3 regions of the Streptomyces sp. NPDC052109 genome follow, and region 1 is predicted to be linked to each of the others. Evidence: riboswitches for the same ligand, from Rfam matches in the RefSeq annotation. Region 1 holds a riboswitch; each other region holds the start of a gene.
The links. Region 1 has a riboswitch for cobalamin ahead of AB0L59_RS34710 (hypothetical protein). Riboswitches for the same ligand answer to the same signal wherever they lie in the genome.
Positions count from the first base shown of each region.

Region 2: linked by a shared signal. The riboswitch ahead of AB0L59_RS19760 (ribonucleoside-diphosphate reductase subunit alpha) and the one ahead of AB0L59_RS34710 (hypothetical protein) in region 1 are both predicted to bind cobalamin.
Region 3: linked by a shared signal. The riboswitch ahead of AB0L59_RS14780 (HoxN/HupN/NixA family nickel/cobalt transporter) and the one ahead of AB0L59_RS34710 (hypothetical protein) in region 1 are both predicted to bind cobalamin.

Region 1 covers NZ_JBFAWF010000024.1:124,242-131,305, forward strand. The annotation lists gene AB0L59_RS34700 (enoyl-CoA hydratase/isomerase family protein) at 1-477, opposite strand, end outside; partial or broken gene AB0L59_RS34705 (acyl-CoA dehydrogenase family protein) at 474-659, opposite strand; gene AB0L59_RS34710 (hypothetical protein) at 683-1,027, opposite strand; cobalamin riboswitch at 1,148-1,271, opposite strand; gene AB0L59_RS34715 (isoprenylcysteine carboxylmethyltransferase family protein) at 1,739-2,383, opposite strand; gene AB0L59_RS34720 (histidine kinase) at 2,536-3,723, opposite strand; gene AB0L59_RS34725 (cation acetate symporter) at 4,276-6,012, opposite strand; gene AB0L59_RS34730 (hypothetical protein) at 6,044-6,415, opposite strand; gene AB0L59_RS34735 (LytTR family DNA-binding domain-containing protein) at 6,540-7,064, opposite strand, start outside.
Region 2 covers NZ_JBFAWF010000009.1:22,888-29,951, forward strand. The annotation lists gene AB0L59_RS19755 (ribonucleotide-diphosphate reductase subunit beta) at 1-522, opposite strand, end outside; gene AB0L59_RS19760 (ribonucleoside-diphosphate reductase subunit alpha) at 522-2,891, opposite strand; cobalamin riboswitch at 3,017-3,172, opposite strand; gene AB0L59_RS19765 (GNAT family N-acetyltransferase) at 3,195-3,701, opposite strand; gene mctP (monocarboxylate uptake permease MctP) at 3,775-5,403, opposite strand; gene AB0L59_RS19775 (DUF3311 domain-containing protein) at 5,400-5,663, opposite strand; gene AB0L59_RS19780 (GntR family transcriptional regulator) at 5,798-6,562, opposite strand; gene nagB (glucosamine-6-phosphate deaminase) at 6,765-7,064, opposite strand, start outside.
Region 3 covers NZ_JBFAWF010000006.1:11,173-18,236, forward strand. The annotation lists gene AB0L59_RS14775 (S53 family peptidase) at 65-1,309, opposite strand; gene AB0L59_RS14780 (HoxN/HupN/NixA family nickel/cobalt transporter) at 1,681-2,790, opposite strand; cobalamin riboswitch at 2,817-3,008, opposite strand; gene AB0L59_RS14785 (metalloregulator ArsR/SmtB family transcription factor) at 3,089-3,448, shown strand; partial or broken gene AB0L59_RS14790 (PepSY domain-containing protein) at 3,654-3,830, opposite strand; gene AB0L59_RS14795 (hypothetical protein) at 3,954-4,319, shown strand; gene AB0L59_RS14800 (YcnI family protein) at 4,360-5,100, shown strand; gene AB0L59_RS14805 (hypothetical protein) at 5,291-5,539, shown strand; gene AB0L59_RS14810 (heavy metal translocating P-type ATPase) at 5,539-7,064, shown strand, end outside.

The DNA of each region.
Region 1 (7,064 bases):
CGGGGCGCGGCCGAGCAGATAGGTGCCGCCCACGTCCGGCACGAAACCGATCCCGGTCTCGGGCATCGCGACCCGCGAGCGTTCGGTGACGATCCGGACGCTGCCGTGCGCGGAGACGCCGACCCCGCCGCCCATCACGATGCCGTCCATGACGGCGACATACGGCTTGGGGTAGCGTGCGATACGCGCGTTGAGCCGGTACTCGTCGCGCCAGAAGGCGGCCGAGGCGGTGCCGTCGCCGTCGCGGGCGTCGTCGTGGACGGCGCGGATGTCGCCGCCGGCGCACAGGCCGCGCTCCCCCGCGCCGGTGATGACCACGGTCTCCACGGCCGGGTCGTGCTCCCACGCGGTGAGCGCCTCGTCGATGCTGCGCACCATGGCATGCGTGAGGGCGTTGAGGGCCCGCGGCCGGTTGAGGGTGATGTGGGCGGCCCGGCCGGCGGTGTGGAAGAGGACGGGTTCGTCGGTGCCGGTCATCCGGACGCCTCCGTCAGGCCGCGGGCCACGATGACGCGCATGATCTCGTCGGTTCCTTCCAGGGTCTGTTCGACACACGGGTCTGGGACGATCTTCTCGACGGCGTGCTCGCCGGGGCCGCCGTGCGAGGGCAGCGCGCGGTCGTGCACCGAGTATCCGGTGCGGTGGGCGGCCCGCTTCGCGCGGCCCCCGGCGACGAGCGGGGTCAGAGGGAATCCGCCCGGCGCCGTGGCGGAGTGAAGGCGTACAGGCCGAGGATGTCCGGCAGCGGAGCCACGCCGGGGCCGCCGGAGCGCACCCAGGTGACGATGTCCTCGGTCGCGTCCGGATCGTTGACGAGCCCGAGCCAGACCGGCCGCGCACCGGCGGCCCGGCCCGCCGCGGACGGCTGTACGACGATGACGTTGGCCTGATCGCACACGTCGAGGCAGTCGGAGATGCGCACCGGTACTTCCGCCCGCAGGCGCGCCGTCTGCGCCGCGTGATCGACCCCGGTCACCTTGGGACTGCCGCAGCAGCAGTCCCGGCACACGACGACCCGGCAGGGCACCGCACCGCTCCCCGCCCCCGCCTCGCCCGCCGCCTCACGCGGTCGCCTCCTCTCGGGCACGCCCCGTCACTCCCCTCCCGGGGAGATCCGCCCCGGTGTCCGTCGAGGTGGCGACCGCGTGAGTCTCCTGGCTCCCGGATCGTCGCCCGTCCCGCCCTCTCACCCCGGTCGGGGAAGGTGGCCTGCCGGAAGTCGCTCGCCGGTCACAGTGGCGGGACCGCGCCGGATTCACACCGGCTTCCTCGGATCGCCGTCGCCCATGTCGCCGATCATCATGCCATCTCGGCTGGAGGGTCTCACGGGTGCGGTCGCCGCCCGCCCCGGCATGGGCTCGAGTGCGCCGGCGATCGGCGTTCGGGCGACCTGCTCGAGGGGCTCCGCGGTCTGCCCTGCTCCGAACCCTGGTGCCGCGCCCGGAGCGCACCGGCACCCGGCCGGAGCCCGTCACACCGCACCCCCTCGGCACATCACTGTACGTTGTGCACCGGGCCGTTCACGAACCGGTGGACCTCGCGGCCCGCGCCTTCGTCCGCTTTCCCTGTGACGTCCCGCACCGGCACGTCTGCCTCAGCGAACGGGCCGTCGCCCACGGGGTGTCACCCCGCGGCCGCAGGTACGGCAGATCGCCCCCCCGGTCAGCCAGGGACGCCCCGCCAGGTGACGAGCCACCTCCCGACGCCCGCACCACGGCGGACGCGAGCCGCGGCCAGGTCACCGCTGCCGGCTCCCCGCATGGCGCAAGCCGGGACGGGCGGCGGGGCGTATGCGGGGGACGAGCGCCGGGACATCGGCGCGGTAGGCGTCGTAGGAGGCGCCGAACTGCCCGGCCATGAGGGCGTCCTCGATCCGGACCCTGCGCAGCAGCCAGGGCACGGCGACCACCGGCACGGCCGTCCAGACACCGAAGCCGAAGGCCGGCATCGCACCGACGATCAAGCCGAGCAGTCCGGTGTATATGGGGTGGCGGACCAGCCGGTAGGGGCCGTCCGTGCGCAGCTCATGGTGTTCCTGGACCATCGGGACGCTGGCCCACATCGTGCCCAGAACCCAGCGGGCCCACAGCAGCAGAGCGGTGGAGGCGACGGCGAGCAGGACGCCGAGGACCGCCAGTTCGGGCTGCCAGTACCGCAGGTGACGCCAGAAGCCCCGGGAGTGCCCGAGTGCGGCGGAGAACACATAGACGCCCGCGATCAGCAGCAGCCGGCGCGGCAGTGTGCGCCGCAGACCGCGCGCCCAGCCGCGCACGCCTCTCCCGCTCTTCACGCCGAAATACACGGCGCCCGCGATCCAGGCGACGAGAAAGACCACCACGCAGACGCCGGTGATCAGGACGAGTGCCGAGTGAAGGGTGCCCATGCCTCAAGGGTGCTCCGCGCACGCAGAGGATCACCACCACCCACGGGTCGATGGAGAGCCCTCCACCTGCCTCCGTCCTCGGACGGGGAACCCACCGCTTCGCGCGGCAGCCGGCGGCGCGCCCCTGACTCTCGTCCGGTACGGGGCCGGCGTCACGGTGGCGGGGCCTGGATGCCCGGGCGGAACTTCGGGACGCGGAGTGTGATCTTCGTGCCCGCCCCGACACCCGTCTCGATGACCAGGCCGTGGTCGTCGCCGTAGACCTGACGCAGCCGGCGGTCGACGTTGCTCAGGCCGATGCCGGTGGCGGGGCCGGCCGTGCCGCGCAGGATCGCGCGCAGGCGTTCCGGTTCCATGCCGATGCCGTCGTCCTCGACGACGACCCGGGCCTCGGTTCCCTCGTCCTCGGCGGTGATCGTGACGCTCATGTGCTCCGCGGACTCCTCCAGACCGTGTTTGAGGGCGTTCTCGACGAGGGGCTGCAGACAGAGGAAGGGCAGCGTCACCGGGAGCACCTCGGGGGCGATGCGCAGGGTGACGCCGAGGCGCCGGCCGAAGCGGGCGCGGGCGAGTTCCAGGTACTGCTCGATGGAGCGCAACTCCTCCGCGAGGGTGGTGAAATCGCCGCCGCGGCGGAACGAGTAGCGCGTGAAGTCGGCGAACTCCTGGAGGAGTTCGCGGGCGCGCTCGGGATCGGTGCGGACGAACGAGGCGATGCCGGCCAGGGAGTTGTAGATGAAGTGCGGGGAGATCTGGGCCCGCAGGGCCCGGACCTCGGCCGCGTGGGCGCTGGTGCGCGCCCGGTCGAGGTCGGCGAGTTCGAGTTCCACGGAGAGCCGGCCGGCCGCCTCCTCGGTGGCCCGGAGCAGAGCGGTGGATTCGGCGCCGGCGCATACCGCGAGGGTGCCGTGAAGCGTGCCGTCCGCCGTGAGCGGGACCAGTGCGGCCCAGCGGACGGGGCAGTCGGCGTCGTCGCAGGACAGCGGGAAGGTCCGGGTGCGGGGCACAGGGGCGAGCTGTGCCGTCAGCTCCGCCCGGTGGTGTTCGGCGGTGCCGTCCCACGCGAGCACGGCGGCGCCGTCGGTGACCGCCAGTGCGGGGGTGCCGAGCAGCGGCCGCAGTCTGCGGGCGGTCTTGCGGGCCGTGTCCGGGGAGAGTCCGGCGCGCAGGGGTGCCGCGGCGAGCGCGGCGGTGTGCAGGGCCTGGGCGAGCGCCCGCGCTCCGTCACCGCCGGCCGAGTGCTCCTGCTGTCGCCGCGCCGCACCATGCCCCAGGGCGGCACCGAGCGCGAACAGCGCGAGCCCGACCAGGGCGAGGGCCGCGGTACCGAGTACGGTCATGGGCGCCGCGGGTCCGGGCCGACGACGCGGCCGGAGGCGCCACCCGCGCGCCCGGCCCACCCGGAACGCACGCCCTTCCGTCGGGCCGGCGGGGCGCCGTCCCGGTCGGAGTCGCGGCCGCGCACTCCCCGCCCCGCCGTCACCGCGGCACGAGGACCGGCGCACGCCGCCATCTCGCGGCCCACGTCAGCGGCCGGTCCGGCGCTCCCCGCGCTCGAAGGGCCCCCGCGCGTCCCACGACCGCGTCGCCCCCACCACCGGCCGACGCCCGCCCGCGTCCCGCCGCGCACCGCAGCAGCCGACCCGGCGCCGCCCCCGCCCCGTCGCCCCGGGCGGCCGCCGCCCGCACGCCACCGGCCGGACGGACGGCCGAGGCCCACTCCCGTTCGTCCGCACGCGGCAGTGGCCGACTCCGCGCGTTCTGCGCTCGGTCGGTCCTCACGCGATCCCCGGTCCGGCCGGTCGGCGGGTGCGGGGGCCCCGGGGTCGGGGTGGGCGAGGTGGGCTGGGAGGGTCGGGTGGGTGGCGGTCGTGGGCACGGCGGCTCCTCGGTCAGGTCGTGGCCGGTCCGGGGCGGGGGTCGGGGGGCGGTTCGGGCAGGTGCAGGCGGGCCATGGTGGCGGCGGTGCCCGGTGGGACACGGCCGCGGGTGGCCAGGGAGATCAGGACCATCGCCGCGAAGCCCACGGGGACGGACCACACCGCGGGCCACGCCAGCAGAGTGTGCAGCCAGCCCGAACGGGCGCCGCCGGCGATGGTGGTGGTCACCGCGGTGAGCGCCGAGCCGCCGCCGAGGAGGAGCCCGGCGATCGCGCCCGGCGGGGTCAGGCCGCGCCACCAGATGCCGAGGACGAGCAGCGGACAGAACGAGGACGCTGAGACGGCGAAGGCGAGTCCCACCGCGTCGGCCACCGGCAGGTCGCCGACCACCGCGCCGGCCGCCGTGGGCACCGCGATCGCGGGCAGCGTGGCGAGCCGGAAGTGGCGCACGCCCAGCGTCGGCAGGACGTCCTGGGCGAGGACGCCCGCGACGGACATGGTGAGTCCGGACGCCGTGGAGAGGAAGGCCGCACAGGCGCCGCCCGCGACGAGGGCGCCGAGCAGGTCCCCGGCCGTCCCGCCGATCAGCCGCTGCGGCAGGACGAGCACCGCGGCGTCGGTGTCGCCGGTGAGCAGCAGGTCGGGCGCGTACAGCCGGCCGAGGATGCCGTACAAGGGCATGAGCAGGTAGAACGCGCCGAGCAGACCGAGCACGCTCACGGTGGTGCGGCGGGCGGCACGGCCGTCGGGGTTGGTGTAGAAGCGGACGACGACATGCGGCAGGCCCATGGTGCCGAGGAAGGTGGCGAGGATCAGCCCGTAGGTGGAGTACAGGCTGTGCTGTTCGCGGTCCGAGGAGAGGGGCTTGGCCCAGCTGGAGGGCGCGGTGCGGTCGGGGGCGCGGTCCGGCAGGGGGACGCGGGACCCGGCCGGGAAGCGCAGGGCGGTGTCCGCGCCGATCCGGTGCCGGCCCTCGCCGAGCCGCAGCGAAACCCCGTGCACCGCGCGGCCGTCGACGGTTCCGGAGGCGGTCACCCGGACCGGCTCGTGCACGGTGAGGGTGAGCGCGCTGTCGACGCGCACCTCGGTGGAGCGGTGGAAGACGGGCCGGGCGTCCCAGGCGGGGGCCGGCGCGTGGTCGGCGCGCCAGGCGAGCAGCAGGAACACCACCGGCACCAGCAGGGCGGTGAGTTTCAGCCAGTACTGGAAGGCCTGGACGAAGGTGATGCTGCGCATCCCGCCGGCCGCGACCGCCCCGGTCACCACCGCGGCGACGACCAGCCCGCCGAGCCAGCCGGGGGCGCCGGTGAGCAGCCGGAGGGTGAGGCCGGCGCCGCGCAGCTGGGGCAGCAGGTAGAGCCAGCCGATGCCGACGACCAGCACCCCGGCGATCCGGCGCACCGCCCGGGACTCCAGCCGGGCCTCGGCGAAGTCGGGCAGGGTGTAGGCGCCGGAGCGGCGCAGCGGGGCGGCGACGAAGGCCAGCAGCACCAGGAAACCGGCGGTGTAGCCGATCGGGAACCAGAGCATGTCGACGCCCTGGGCGAGGACGAGCCCGGCGACGCCGAGGAAGGAGGCGGCGGACAGATACTCGCCGCTGACCGCACAGGCGTTGAGGCGGGGGGCCACGGAGCGGGAGGCTACGTAGAAGTCGGACGTGGTGCGGGAGACGCGCAGGCCGAGCGCGCCGACGAGGAGCGTGGCGAGGATCGCGGCCGTCACGCCCACGACGCCGTACGTCTGGTTCACCGGAGGGCCCCGGCGGGTGGTCGGCGCATGCTCAGGGGCGTTCCGGCGGAGCGCCGCCGGCCGAGTCGTTCTCGTTGCGCTCTGCGCGGCGGACGTACCAGGCGCCGAGGGCCAGCAGGGCGGGGTAGGGCGCCACGCCCAGGACGAGCCAGACGGCCGGCGGGACGCGGGGCGCCGCGCCGGCGGGCGGGAGGGCGCGCAGGAGCACGGGGAGCAGGCCGAGCAGGGCCACGAGGAGGCTCGCGGCGAGCAATCCGGTGCGCAGCTGACGCCGCATCAACTGCCGTACGCGTTCCTCCGACCCAGGATGCGGAGCGGGCACGGGACGCGGCGCGGCCGGGCCTGCGAAGGGGAGCGGCCGTCCGGTGACCACCTCTCTGCGAGGGACGGACTCCGCACCCATGACGCACTCCCGACGCAGCGGTGATCACCTTGTGCTGCGGCGAGTGTACGCAGCGGGCCGACGCGGAGACAGCCGGTGGACGAGAATCACCACAGGTCCGTCACCCACGGTCCGCTGCGGCCGCTCAGCGGGCCCTGCCCGCCGCGTGTGCGGCGAGCAGGTCGCGCAGTTCCCGGGCGTTGCGCCGGCTCACGGCGAGGACGCGGTCGCCGATCCGTACGGTCACGTTGCCGCCGTCCAGGCGGAGTTCCTCGATACGGCCGAGCGCGACGAGCCGGCTGCGGTGGATGCGCACGAATCCGCGTGCGCGCCACTGCTCCTCCAGGGTGGACAGCGCGACGCGCACCAGGTGGCTGCCGTGCCGGGTGTGCAGCCGTACGTAGTCGCCGTGGGCCTCGACGTAGGTGATGTCGGCGACGGGCACGAACCGGGTCACCCCGCCCAGTTCCACGGGGATGTGATCGCCCGCGGCGGGCGCCGGTTCGGGCGTGGGCGCGGCGGCCGCGGCCGGCCGGGGTCCTTGTCCGGCCCGGACCAGTTCGGCGACCCGGCGGACCGCTTCGGCGAAGCGCTCCTTGCGGAGGGGCTTGAGCAGATAGTCGACGGCCTTGAGATCGAAGGCGCGGACCGCGAAGTCGTCGTGGGCGGT
Region 2 (7,064 bases), on a different contig from region 1:
GAAGCAGACCAGGTTGAGCAGGAAGCGCCGGCGGTCGGCCTTCGTCTCCAGCCGCTCCAGCTTCTCCACCGAGTCCATCCACGTGAAGCAGAACTGCGCCTTCTCGCGGATGGACGGGATGTTCTCGACGGCCGCGAAGGCCGCCGCCCGGTCGTCCGGGTCGGGCAGATAGGTGTCCAGCAGCGTCAGGTAGAACTGGACGTGCACGGCCTCCTCGAAGAGCTGGCGCGACAGGTACAGGCGCGCCTCCGGGGAGTTGATGTGCTTGTACAGCGTCAGCACCAGGTTGTTCGCGACGATCGAGTCACCGGTCGCGAAGAAGGCGACCAGCCGGCCGATGAGGTGCTGCTCCTCCGGCGTCAGCTTCGCGAGGTCGGCGACGTCCGAGTGGAGGTCGACCTCCTCCACGGTCCACGTGTTCTTGATGGCGTCCCGGTAGCGCTCGTAGAAGTCGGGGTAGCGCATGGGGCGCAGGGTCAGCTCGAAGCCCGGGTCGAGAAGGTTGGTGTTACGGGTGGACATCACTGGCAGGCCTCGCAGGACTCGGGGTTTTCCAGGGAGCAGGCCACGGCGTCGGGGTCGGCGACCTGCTGGACGGGGATGGCGGCCGGGGTCTGCGCCCGGGCCGCGCGGGCGATCCGGGTCGCCGGGCGCGAGCGCAGGTAGTACGTCGTCTTCAGGCCCGACTTCCAGGCGTACGCGTACATCGAGGAGAGCTTGCCGATGGTCGGCGTCTCCATGAAGAGGTTGAGGGACTGGGCCTGGTCCAGGTACGGGGTCCGGGCCGCCGCCATGTCGATCAGGCCGCGCTGCGGGATCTCCCACGCCGTGCGGTACAGCGCCCGTACGTCGGCCGGGATCCAGGCGAAGTCCTGCACCGAGCCGTTGGACTCGCGCAGCGCCTCCCGGGTGCGCGCGTCCCACACGCCGAGGTTCTTCAGGTCCTGCACCAGGTAGGAGTTGACCTGGAGGAACTCGCCGGACAGCGTCTCGCGCTTGAACAGGTTCGACACCTGCGGCTCGATGCACTCGTACACGCCCGCGATGGAGGCGATGGTGGCCGTCGGGGCGATGGCGAGCAGCAGCGAGTTGCGCATGCCGACGGACGCGATCCGTGTCCGCAGGGCGGCCCAGCGCTCCGGCCAGGTCAGCTCGACGTCGTAGTGGTCGGGGTGCAGCACGCCCCGGGCCGTACGGGTCCTCTCCCAGGCCGGCAGCGGGCCGCTGCGCTCCGCGAGGTCGGCGGAGGCCTCGTACGCGGCGAGCATGATCCGCTCGGCGATCCGCGTGGACAGGGCCTTGGCCTCCGGCGAGTCGAAGGGCAGGCGCAGCTTGAAGAAGACGTCCTGCAGCCCCATCGCGCCCAGGCCGACCGGCCGCCACTTGGCGTTCGACCGTCCTGCCTGCTCGGTCGGGTAGAAGTTGATGTCGACCACGCGGTCGAGGAAGGTGACGGCCGTGCGGACCGTCTCGTCCAGCCGCTCCCAGTCGATGTCGCCGGTCGCCGTGTCGGCGAACGCGCCGAGGTTCACGGACCCCAGGTTGCAGACCGCGGTCTCCCCGTCGTCCGTGACCTCCAGGATCTCCGTGCAGAGGTTGGAGGAGTGGACCACGTGACCGGGCAGGGCCGTCTGGTTGGCGGTGCGGTTGGCGGCGTCCTTGAAGGTCATCCAGCCGTTGCCGGTCTGTGCGAGGGTGCGCATCATCCGGCCGTACAGCTCACGGGCCGGGATGGTCTTCTTCGCCAGGCCCGCCGCCTCGGCCTTGCGGTAGGCGGCGTCGAACTCCTCGCCCCACAGGTCCACCAGCTCCGGCACGTCCGACGGGGAGAACAGCGACCACTGCTCGTCGGCGTTGACCCGGCGCATGAACTCGTCCGGGACCCAGTGCGCGAGGTTCAGGTTGTGCGTACGGCGGGCGTCCTCACCGGTGTTGTCCCGCAGCTCCAGGAACTCCTCGATGTCGGAGTGCCAGGTCTCCAGGTACACCGCCGCGGCGCCCTTGCGCCGGCCGCCCTGGTTCACGGCGGCCACCGAGGCGTCCAGGGTCTTCAGGAACGGCACGATGCCGTTGGAGTGCCCGTTGGTGCCACGGATCAGCGAACCGCGGCTGCGGATGCGGGAGTACGACAGACCGATGCCACCGGCGTGCTTGGAGAGCCGGGCCACCTGGTGGTAGCGCTCGTAGATGGAGTCCAGCTCGTCCAGCGGGGAGTCCAGGAGGTAGCAGGACGACATCTGCGGGTGCCGCGTGCCGGAGTTGAAGAGGGTGGGGGAGGACGGGAGGTAGTCGAGCCGGCTCATGAGGCCGTAGAGCGCGGCGACTTCGTCCACGGAGCGGATGGTGTCGTCCTCGGCGAGACCGCTCGCGACCCGCAGCATGAAGTGCTGGGGCGTCTCGATGACCTTGCGGGTGATCGGGTGTCGCAGCAGGTAGCGGCTGTGCAGGGTGCGCAGGCCGAAGTAGCCGAAGCGGTCGTCGGCCTGGCGGTCGATCAGCGCGTCGAGCCGTTCGGCGTGCAGCCGCGCGAACTCGGCGGTCCGGTCGGCGATGAGCCCCTCGCGGTGCCCCACGGCCACGGACTCGGTGAAGGACGTCACGCCCTGCGAGGCGGCCTCGGCGCGGATGGAGACGGTCAGCAGCCGGGCGGCGAGCCGGGAGTAGGCGGGATCGTCGGAGATGAGTCCGGCGGCGGCCTCCGTGGCCAGCTCGCGCAACTCCGCCTCGTCGGCCCGGGCGGACCGGCCGCGCAGCGCGGCGGCGGCGACCCGGCCGGGGTCGGCGTCGGGGAGGTCGGCGGTCAGCTCGGTCAGGGTCCGCAGCAGCGCGGCTCCGGGACCGTCGGTCTCCAGGCCGCTGGCTGAAGCCGGGTCTGCTGGCGCGATGGTCACGTGGGGCTCTCCCTCGCTCGGCACGGGGGCCTTGCGGAGGGCAGGGGCAGCCACGAGCGCACACGGCGTCGCGTCCACCGGCCCATTCCACGAGGCCCGGACGTCGGAAGGCACCCTGGCCGGACGGCCGGGCGCACGCTGCCGGCAGGTCCTCGGACTGACACAGGCGTGCGAAGGCACACAAGTACACCGTTGCGGGACAGTTCCGGATTCGCACCGGATTCCCCTGCGGCGACAGCGAGGATGAGCATACATCTAGTGCCGGGCTGTCGCGTCACCCCCAGATGTTGTGTCGCGTCGGTCTCAGAGCGTCAACTGGTAGGTGAGCAGAGTGATGTCGTCCAGATGCGGCACGGGATTCCAGTCCCGCTCGGGCGTGCGAACGAAACCCAGGCGTTCGTAGAGCCGGTGGGCGGCGTGCATGCTGCGCTGGCTCGACAGCACCACGGCCGTGCAGCCCTCGGTGGAGCGGGCGCGTTCGAGGCAGGTGCGGACCAGGGCTTCGCCGGCGCCCCGGCCGCGTGCGTCGGGTACGACGGCGAGCGCCCGGATCTCGGCCTCGCCGGGGCGGGCGATGTCGGCGACGGGGCCGCCGGACGGGACGAAGGTGACGCCGCCGACGACCCGGTCGCCCGCAACGGCGACGAGGACCTCGGCTGCGGCCGCGCGCGCGGCGACGTCCTTGAGCACGGGCAGATACGGGTCGCTCTCGCCGTAGTCGAGGAGACCGTCGTCCAGGTAGGCACGGGCGGTGAGTTCGCCGAGCGCGGCGTACTCGCTGGGTTCCGCTGTCCGGATCCGGATGTCCATGCGGGCGAGTGTGTACGACAGCGGGCCGCCGTCGCATGCGCTTTCCGGCGGCCCGCTGTCGCGCTGATCGGGACTAATGGACGCTTCCCGCCGTCGCCGGCGGCAGCTCCACCTGGACTCCCGGGTCTCCCGCGTCCGCCGTGTAGTCCTCCGGCCTGGTCTCGTCGAGGCCCTCGGGGGCCTTCACGGCCTTGAGGACGAAGGTGAGGACCACGGTGACCGCGACGTTCAGCACGAACGCCGTGAGGCCGATGTAGCCGATCTCGCCGATGCCGGGGATCTCCTTCGCCGAGCCGCCGAAGTGCTTCTGGGTCGGGGAGGCGACGCCGTACGCGGCGACCGTGCCGTACACCATGCCGACCGCCCAGCCGGCGAGCAGGGCCCAGCGGTGGAACCAGCGGGTGAACAGACCGCCGACCAGGGCCGGGAAGGTCTGCAGGATCCAGATGCCGCCGAGCAGTTGGAAGTTGATGGCGACCGTCTTGTCCATGGTGAGGACGAAGACCAGCGCGCCCACCTTCACCAGCAGCGACACGAACTTGGAGACCTGCGCCTCCTGCTTCGGCGTGGCGTCCGGCTTGATGAAGTCCTTGTAGATGTTGCGGGTGAAGAGGTTCGCCGCCGCGATGGACATGATCGCCGCCGGGACCAGCGCACCGATGCCGATCGCCGCGAAGGCCACGCCCGCGAACCAGTCCGGGAACATGTCCTCGAACAGCTGGGGGATGGCCAGCTGGCCGTTGGTGACCTTGACGCCGGCCGCGATCGCCATGAAGCCCAGCAGCGCCAGCAAGCCCAGCATCAGGGAGTACAGCGGCAGGATCGTGGTGTTGCGGCGGATCACCTCACGGCTCTTGGAGGACAGGGTCGCGGTGATCGAGTGCGGGTACATGAACAGCGCGAGCGCCGATCCCAGCGCGAGCGTGGCGTACGTCCACTGGCCCGCCTCCGGCGGGGCGAGCGCGCCGCGCGGCTTGCCCGTCGCCGGGTTGACCTGGCTGAACGCGTGGCCCGCCTTGGCGAAGATGTCGTCGAAGCCGCCCAGCTTGATCGGGATGTAGATGATCGCCACCGCGATGACGATGTAGATCAGCGCGTCCTTGACGAACGCGATCAGGGCGGGGGCGCGCAGGCCGGAGGAGTAGGTGTACGCCGCCAGCACGCCGAAGGCGATCAGCAGCGGCAGGTCCTTCACGAACCAGTTCGTGTTGTCGCCGCCGCCCACGCCCATCACGTCCAGCACCGCCTGGATGCCGACGAGCTGGAGCGCGATGTAGGGCATCGTCGCCAGGATGCCCGTCAGCGCCACCGCGAGCGACAGGCCCTTGGAGCCGAAGCGGCCGCGCACGAAGTCCGAGGTCGTCACGTAGCCGTGCTTGTGGGACACCGACCACAGGCGCGGCAGGAACGTGAAGATCAGCGGGTACACCAGGATCGTGTACGGCACCGCGAAGAAGCCGGACGCGCCCGCCGCGTAGATCGCCGCCGGTACGGCGACGAAGGTGTACGCCGTGTACAGGTCGCCGCCGAGCAGGAACCAGGTGATCCAGGTGCCGAACGACCGTCCGCCCAGGCCCCATTCGTCCAGGGAGTGCTCGTTCTCGGCCCTGCGCCAGCGTGCGGCGAGGAAGCCCATGACCGTGACGGCCAGGAAGAAGAAGATGAAGACGCCGAGCGCGACGCCGTTGACGCCGCCCTTCACTTCGCCTCACCGCCCTTCCGAGCGGTACGGGCGCGCTGGTCGCGCTGCCACAGCTGGTACGCGGTCATGGTGAGCGCCGTGGAGATCAGCACCCAGAGCATCTGGTACCAGTAGAAGAACGGGATCCCGATGAAGGCGGGATCCGTCTTCGCGTAGGAGCCGACCCAGAGCATCGCCACGAAGGGTGCGATGAGACAGACGGCGATGATCACGCGGACCGGTGTGACGACCGGTGGTCTCACTTCAGGCGTATCGGACATGCCACGGCTCTCCGTCCCCTCACTGATCACCTGTGTAATGCGCAGGCAATCTAGGTGACGGTGTCGCGGCAGCGGAAGACCTCGTCCGTATATCGGTATATCGATTCAGCGAACGTCCACGGGTCCTGCGCGCCTCACTCCGCCGGGCGCTTGAGCCGCGCCACGAACTTGTAGCGATCGCCCCGGTACACCGAGCGCACCCATTCCACCGGTTTGCCCTCCCGGTCCAGGGAGTGGCGGGAGAGCATCAGCATGGGCAGGCCCACGTCGGTGCCGAGCAGGCCCGCCTCGCGCGGGGTGGCCAGGGAGGTCTCGATGGTCTCCTCGGCCTCGGCGAGGTGGACGTCGTAGACCTCGGCGAGGGCCGTGTAGAGGGACGTGTACTTCACCAGGGAGCGGCGCAGGGCCGGGAAGCGCTTGGCGCTCAGGTGGGTGGTCTCGATGGCCATCGGCTCGCCGTTGGCCATGCGCAGCCGCTCGATGCGCAGTACGCGTCCGCCGGCGGCGATGTCGAGGAGCCCGGCGAGCCGGTCGTCGGCGGTGATGTAGCCGACGTCCAGCAGCTGCGAGGTCGGCTCCAGGCCCTGGGCGCGCATGTCCTCGGTGTAGGAGGTGAGCTGCAGCGCCTGGGAGACCTTGGGCTTGGCGACGAAGGTGCCCTTGCCCTGGATCCGCTCCAGCCGGCCCTCCACGACCAGCTCCTGCAGGGCCTGGCGGACGGTGGTGCGGGAGGTGTCGAACTCGGCCGCCAGCGTGCGCTCGGGCGGGACCGGCGTGCCCGGCGCCTGGGTCTCCGTCATGTCGAGCAGGTGCTTCTTCAGGCGGTAGTACTTGGGCACGCGCGCCGTACGGACGGTCGTCCCGGCCTCGTTCTCCGCACTGCTGACGTCGGTGCTCATGCTCTGCCTTCCCGGCTCCGAATGCCGAAGCGACCGACCTGACATCGGCCGCGCCTCACATCGTGGCACGGCTTCGTCTGTCAGGAGTCCACCCGCACGCTCCGTGATCTCCTCTGTATACCGTCGCACCCGGTGTTGGTCTAGTCCATCGGGGGCGGGCGGGGCCCGGCGCGGTTCTCCTGCCGGACCCCGCCGGTGACGGTCAGATCCCCTGCCAGTCCGGCTTGCCCGCGTAGGTGTGGCGGAAGTAGTCCGCCAGCTTCAGCTTGGACGCGGCGGCCTCGTCCGCCACCACCGTGGCGTGCGGGTGCAGCTGGAGCGCGGAGGCCGGGCAGACGGCCGCGACCGGGCCCTCGACGGTCGCGGCGACGGCGTCCGCCTTGCCCTCGCCGGTAGCCAGCAGCACCAGGTGCCGGGCCTCCAGGATGGTGCCGATGCCCTGGGTGATGACGTGGTGCGGCACCTGCTCGATGTCGCCGTCGAAGAAGCGGGCGTTGTCGAC
Region 3 (7,064 bases), on a different contig from region 1:
ACAAGGGCTGGGCGCGCGTCGCAGTAGTGCGACGCCCGCCCAGCCCTTGTCGGCGGCGCCGCCGTCAGAAGGCGCCGGTGCCGTTGGGTGTGCCGAGGCCGGTCGGCCCGTCGTATCCGGTCCTCGCGGTGCACAGGTAACTGCCGCCGCAGGAGCCGTTGCTGCCCGAAGTGACGTCGTTGAGCGCCGACGTGTGGCTGTACGGGTACGAGCCGTTGACGACCTGAGAGGTGTTTCCGGCCAGGGCGTAGACGCTCGCGATGATCGGCGACGAGACGCTGGTGCCTCCGACCTCGACCCATCCGTCTGCACCCTGGGCGAGGCCGAGCTGAAGCTCGGTGTCGCACAGCATTCCGCCACCGCAGTTGTTGTACGTGTCGTAGACCGCCACCCCGGTGTCGGGGTCGGCGACCGCCGACACATCGGCGACGGTGCGCTTGGCGCATCCGGAGTCACGCTGCCAGGACGGCTTGGCCTCGTACGCCGAGCAGCCCGAGCCCGCCCCGCTCCACGCCGTCTCGGTCCAGCCGCGCGAGTTGGCCGCCTTGCTCAGCGAGGTGCCGCCCACGGCGGTGACGTACGGGGAGGAGGCCGGCCAGGAGACGCCGTAACCGGAGTCACCCGAGCTCGCTGTGATCGCGACGCCAGAGTGCTTGAAGTGCGAGTCGAAGGAGGTGATGGTGTTGTCCTCGGACCCGCCCCAGCTGTTGGAGACGGAGGCGACGCCCGAGGTGGTGGCGGTGTCCTCGGCCTTCACGAGATCCGCGACGTTCGTCGATTTTGCCTCGACCAGGAGGATGTGGCAGCCCGGGCATGTCGCCGAGACCATGTCGAGGTCGAGGCTGATCTCCTCGGCCCATCCGTAGTCGCCCGAGGGCAGCGGCGATGCCTGCCCGCTCTGATTCACCTTGCGAAAACAGCCGTTGGCGCGGGTGCACGACGGCAGACCGTAGGCGCTGCGGTAAGCGGCCAGGTCGGACTCGGCGTTCGGGTCGTCCATGGCGTCGACGATCGCCACCGTTCGACCGGATCCCGAGGTACCGCCCAGGTGGTAGGCGGAACGCAGATCGGACGGCACGTACCCCATCGTGGTCGGGGATCCGGTGGTGAACGGGGACATGCGGCCCGAGGCAGTGCGGTGGGCCTTCATGACGCCGAAACAGCGGGCCTGTCCCGCTTGCAAGGGACGGAAGCAGCCGAAGCCCGTCGTCCCCGCGGAGGCGGACGGGCGCGGGGCGGACGAGAGAGCGGCGGCCTGGACACCGGTGGCCAGGCCGATGGTGAGGCCAGTGACGGTGAATGTGAGCATCGCGGTGAGGGCAGCTGCCATCCGCCGCACCCGGCGTCTCGGTCGGCGGTGGTGGATCACCGGGGATCCGGAGGGTATTTCGCGTCGGTGCATCAAGCCTCCGTGCGGTTTCGGGCGGTTCGGAAGGGCCACATGACGAAAAGCAGCCTTGACGGACGGCATGTCAGGGCAGCTGAGGGCCGGGTGGTTTCACCATGCGGCCGCCGTCTTCCGCCGGTCAAGGCCATGTCAATGCAGGTGTTGTGGGGCTGCCGCGGTGAGAGAGTGAACCGCCGGTGGCGCCGGCGTGTGCGCGGTAGTGCTCGCTCCGTGGCCACGCAAACTCCTGCGCCACCTGTGGAATGAGTCGGGCTGCGGCGAGACCGGCGTCGTCAGCCGGCGTCGGCGGTGTGGGACCCCCAGCGTTCCTCTATCCTGGCCAGGCGCCAGTAGGCGATGGCCACGGCCCAGACGACCACGAACAGGCCGACGATGACGTAGCCGACGTTGTCCAGGTTCAGTCCGGCGATCCAGCCGGTGACGTCATCGCTCAGGCCGAGCTTGTCGTGCAGAACGCCGACCAGCTCGATCGTGCCGACGAAGAAGGCCACCGCGATGGACAGGCCGGTGATCGTGAGGTTGTAGAACACCTTGCGTACGGGGTTCGAGAACGCCCACTGGTAGGCGAAGTTCATGAACGTGCCGTCGAGGGTGTCGAACAGGCTCATGCCGGCGGCGAAGAGCAGCGGCAGGCACGTGATCGCGTACCAGGGGAGACCTGCGGCGGCGCCGTTGCCGGCCAGGGCGAGGAGCAGGACCTCGGTCGTGGTGTCGAAGCCGATGCCGAACAGGAAGCCCAGGGGGAACATCTGGCCAGGCCGGTGGATGGACTTGGTGAGCCGGCCCAGGATGCGGTTCATGAAGCCGCGCGAGTCGAGATGGGCCTCCAGTTCCGCTTCGTCGTAGCGTCCGGCGCGCAAGGCCCTGAAGACACGCGTGATGCCGAACAGGGCCACCAGGTTGAGCGCGGCGATCAGGTACAGGAAGCCGCCGGAGACCGTGGTGCCGACGGTGCCGAGTACCTGGTGGGTGCGGGAACCGTCGTTCATCAGGGCGCCGGCGAGCTTTGCGCCGCCGGCGACCAGCGCCGCCATGACGACCACCACGCTGGAGTGGCCGAGCGCGAACCAGAAGCCCACCGACACCGGCCGCTTGCCGTCGGCCATCAGCTTGCGGGTGGTGTTGTCGATCGCGGCGATGTGGTCGGCGTCGAAGGCGTGCCGCATGCCGAGGGTGTAGGCGGTGATACCCAGGCCGACGCCGAACGCCTTGGCGCCGACCTCGTAGTGGCGCGGGACCACGAGCAGGAAGAGGATCCCGAAGGCGACCACGTGCAAGGCGACGATCACGGCCAGGAGGCCCGCGGTTCGGACCGTGTCCTCGCGCCGCCAGCGGAAGGAAGGGGAGGCGGCGGTTTCGGGCACGCCTTCGGGCATGGTCATACGGTCACGCTCCAGCACCTCGTGGATCAGCTTCGTGCTGCCGTGGCCGGTCTCCTGGCTGACGGGTCAACGCGCCCGCCCCTGCCTTCCCGGCCGCGAGGCCAGTGGCAATGCATGGGGCGGGAACTCCCCGATCACAGTGGCGAGGGCCGCTCCGGACTGAGCCCCCTGAGGGACTTTCACCGGTCTTCCCGAACACCACGGCCCGCTCACCCTAGAAGGCCGGAGGTTGAGGCTGCAAGGCTGCATAACCGAGCAGGTATTGAGGCGGGATTTCGCGGACTGCGATGATGGGCCCATGCATCTCGTCCCCGCGGAACGCGCCGGGCAGCGCACCATCGACGGCCATCGCGTCTGCGACGCCATCGCCGCCGTCGGCGAACCCGAGCGGGTACGCGCCTGGGCCGACCGCTTCTCCCTGCTCTCGGATCCCGGGCGCCTGTCCCTGCTGCTCGCCCTTCACGAGGCTGGCCCCATCGCTGTCTCCGACCTCGCCGTCGCCACCGGCATGAGGGACACCGCCGTGTCCCAGGCCCTGCGGCTGCTCCGGACAGCGGGTGTCGTCCACGGCGAGAAGGACGGCCGAATCGTGCGCTACCGGGTCGTCGAGGGCCCGATGGCCGCGCTGCTCGAACACTGCCTGTCCCGAGACGCATGACGAGATCCGCGGCCGCACGCGATCGCGGCGAGCGTCGCGCAACGCTCCCGCGTCGGCGCGGCCGCTCGGTTCAGGCGTGTGCGTGCCCCGTACGACGGCGTGCGACCCAGCCGCGGACTGTCCACCGCGAGGAAGCCGGCGAGCGGGATCCCGAGCAGCGGGACGTAGTAGCCGACGACGGCGACCACCGTGATGCAGGGCACCAGCCGGTGACCGCCGCGACGAGCAGGAACGGCGCGACGAACACGCCCGCGTAGAAGTGCAGGCGCAGCACCAGCGTGCGCAGGGCCGAGGGCGCCGCCGCGGAAGCAGGGCCCTTTTTCGGCGCGCCGGCATCGCCGGCCGTGTGTGGTGGGGCGGTGGTGGGCGGTTCGGCGGACATGGGCCTGCTCCTGCGGCGTATGGGTGTCACGTCAGCTGTCGGCTGAGCGGAACGGTTCGGCTGGGTGGCCGCGAGCGGTCGCTGGTCGCCATCGGCACGGGGACTCCGGCCGCCCAGGGCGGGTTGCACCTTGCCTTCCACGTCGCCGAGCCCCACCACACCGCGATGGTCATGCACGGCATGCGGATGGTCCAAGCGCCGCACGCACCGACACCGCACGCCACCGCCGCCCACGTCGGGGCGGCCCTGCTGCTGACCTGGTGGCTGCGGCGCGGCGAGGCGGCACTGTGGTCGCTGCTGCGGTGGGCGGTCGCGTTCGTGCCGGGACTTGCCGCCTGGTGGCACGTGGCCGACGGGGCGTGGCCCGCGCCGGCCGGGCCAGGGCTTGCGCGTCGGGCTGCCGGTGAGCCGTGGGCGCCCAGGCAGGTACGGCTGAGGTACGCCGTTCACCGACGGGGGCCGCCGATGGGGATGTCGTACGCGCCCTGACCCCCGACATCCCTTCTTCCGCACGGAGATCCCTCACCTCATGTCCAGGACCCGCACCACCCTGCGCCGCGCCTGCGCCGTCACCACCCTCACCGCCGCCGGACTTCTCGCTGCCGCGGGCGTGGCCTCGGCGCACGTCACCGTCCACCCCGACAGCTACGCCAAGGGCGCCACCGACGGCGTGCTGACCTTCCGTGTCCCCGACGAGCAGGACGGCGCGTCCACCACCAAGGTCCAGGTCTTCCTGCCCACCGATCACCCCGTCCTCGGCGTCCTGGTCCACCCGCAGGACGGCTGGACCGCCCGGGTCACCGACACCAAGCTCAAGACGCCCGTCAAGACCGACGACAGCACCATCACCGACGCCGCCTCCGAGATCACCTTCACCGGCGGGAAGATCGCGCCGGGCCAGTACGAGGACTTCGACGTCGCTTTCGGCCAACTGCCCGACGACAGCGACCAGCTGACCTTCAAGACCCTGCAGACGTACTCCGACGGCAAGATCGTCCGCTGGATCGAGGAGGCGCAGGGCGGCCAGGAGCCGGAGAACCCCGCGCCCGTGCTCAAGCTCACCGCCAAGGGCGCGGAGGACGGCGCCGGCACTGCGACCGCCTCGGCGGCGGGTTCGAAGAGCTCCGAGAGCGCGAAGGCGACCGCCTCGGCCGGCGACTCGACCGCCCGCGGTCTCGGCGTCGCCGGGCTGGTCGTCGGCGTACTGGGCCTGGCCGCGGCGGGCTTTGCCGTCGTGCGCGGCCGTTCCGCCGGATCCCGGGCGGAGTAGCGCACCCGCCCTGCCGACGGTGGTCGTCGGCAGGGCAGCGGTCCGCCGCCGTGAACCCCCGGCCCAGTCGTCTCTGCCGTGACGCGGACCACAACGTCGCTTCGGAACTCGACCCTCGGCGGCCCCGACTCCTGATGCAGTACGGCGCGATCCGACCGACGCCGTACGACGTGATCTGGAGACGCGGTTGATGGACGAGTCCCGGCAATCCTCTTCCTCCGGCGCGGGTGCGGTGTCGCGGAAGCTGGTGCTTCCGCCCGCCCTGTGCGGGTTCCTTCTCCTGCTGGCGGTGATGTTCGCGGTGTCGTACGCCGTCGGTGCCGCCGCAGGGCCCGTCGCACCCGGCATGCACGGCACCGGCACGAGCCGGGGTGTCGGCGGTCCCGGCGGGGGCGGCGGCACGGACGACATGGGGGACATGAACGGGGGTGACCACTGATGGGCGGGGAGCCGGTCACCGTCGACCTGGTGACGACCGACCTGACCATTGGTGGCATGACCTGCGCGGCCTGTGTGAGGCGCGTCGAGAAGAAGCTCGGCAAGCTGGACGGGGTCACGGCGACCGTCAATCCGGCCACCGGACGGGCGCGTGTGAGCCACCCGCCGCGGATCAGCCCCGAGGAACTCGCCGCCGCCGTCGAGAAGGCCGGCTACACGGCTGCCCTGCCGGAACCGCCCAAGCAGCCCGAGACACGCGAGGGCAAGGACGCGGGCGAGTCCGGGGAAACTCGCCAGGAGCGGGGTCGGCTGCTGATCACCGCGCTGCTCGCGGTGCCCGTGCTCGTGCTGTCGATGGTTCCCGCGCTGCAGTTCCGTGACTGGCAGTGGCTGTGCTTCGCGCTGGCCGCCCCGGTCGCCGTCTGGGGCGCGTTGCCCTTCCATGTGCGTGCCGCGCGTGGCCTTCGGCATGCGGCGGCAACCATGGACACCCTGGTGTCGCTCGGTGTGGTGGCGTCCTTCTCCTGGTCCGCCTACGCGCTCTTCCTCAGCGGTGCCGGAGAGCCCGGCATGCGGATGCCCTTCACTTTGGTGCCCTCGGCTTCCGACGGCGCGGCGCACCTCTATCTCGAAGCGGCCGTCGGCGTACCGCTGTTCGTCCTGGCGGGCCGGTTCCTGGAGGCGCGGGCCCGGCGCGGGACCGGGGCCGCGCTCAGGTCACTGGCCCAACTCGCCGCCAAAGAGGTGACGATCCGCGATGGCAACGACGAACGGCTTCTTCCCATCGAGTGGTTGAGGGCGGGGCAGGTCTTCGTCGTGCGGCCGGGGGAGCGGGTGGCCACCGACGGGCAGGTGGTGGAGGGCAGTTCTGCAGTGGATCTGTCCCTGGTCACCGGGGAGAGCGAGCCGGTCGAGGTCGGGCCGGGTTCGGCGGCGGTCGGCGGCGCTGTCAACGCCGGCGGGCTGCTGTTGGTGGAAGCCACGGCCGTCGGTGCCGACACCCAGCTCGCCCGGATCACCCGGCTGGTGACCGAGGCACAGGCCGGTAAGGCGCGGGCGCAGCGGCTGGCCGACACGGTGGCAGGCGTCTTCGTCCCCGTCGTGCTGACGCTGGCCGTCACCTGCCTCGGATTCTGGCTCGGTGCCGGGGCCGACCCGCAGGCCGCCGTCACCGCGTGCGTGGCCGTCCTCGTCGTGGCCTGCCCGTGCGCGCTCGGCCTGGCCACGCCGACCGCGCTGATGGCCGCGACCGGCCGCGGTGCCCAACTGGGCGTCCTGGTCAGCGGACCCCAGGCTCTGGAGGGGCTCCAGCACATCGATGCGGTCGTCCTGGACAAGACCGGCACGCTCACCTCCGGTCACATGACCGTCGCCCGGGTCACGGTCGTACCCGACGGACTGGGCAAGGAGGCACTGCTGCGACTGGCCGGTGCCGTCGAGCACGGCTCGGAGCACCCCCTGGGCCGGGCGATCGCTTCCTACGCCCGGCGGGAACTCCCCGAGGGGCCGCTGCCGGACGTGAGTGA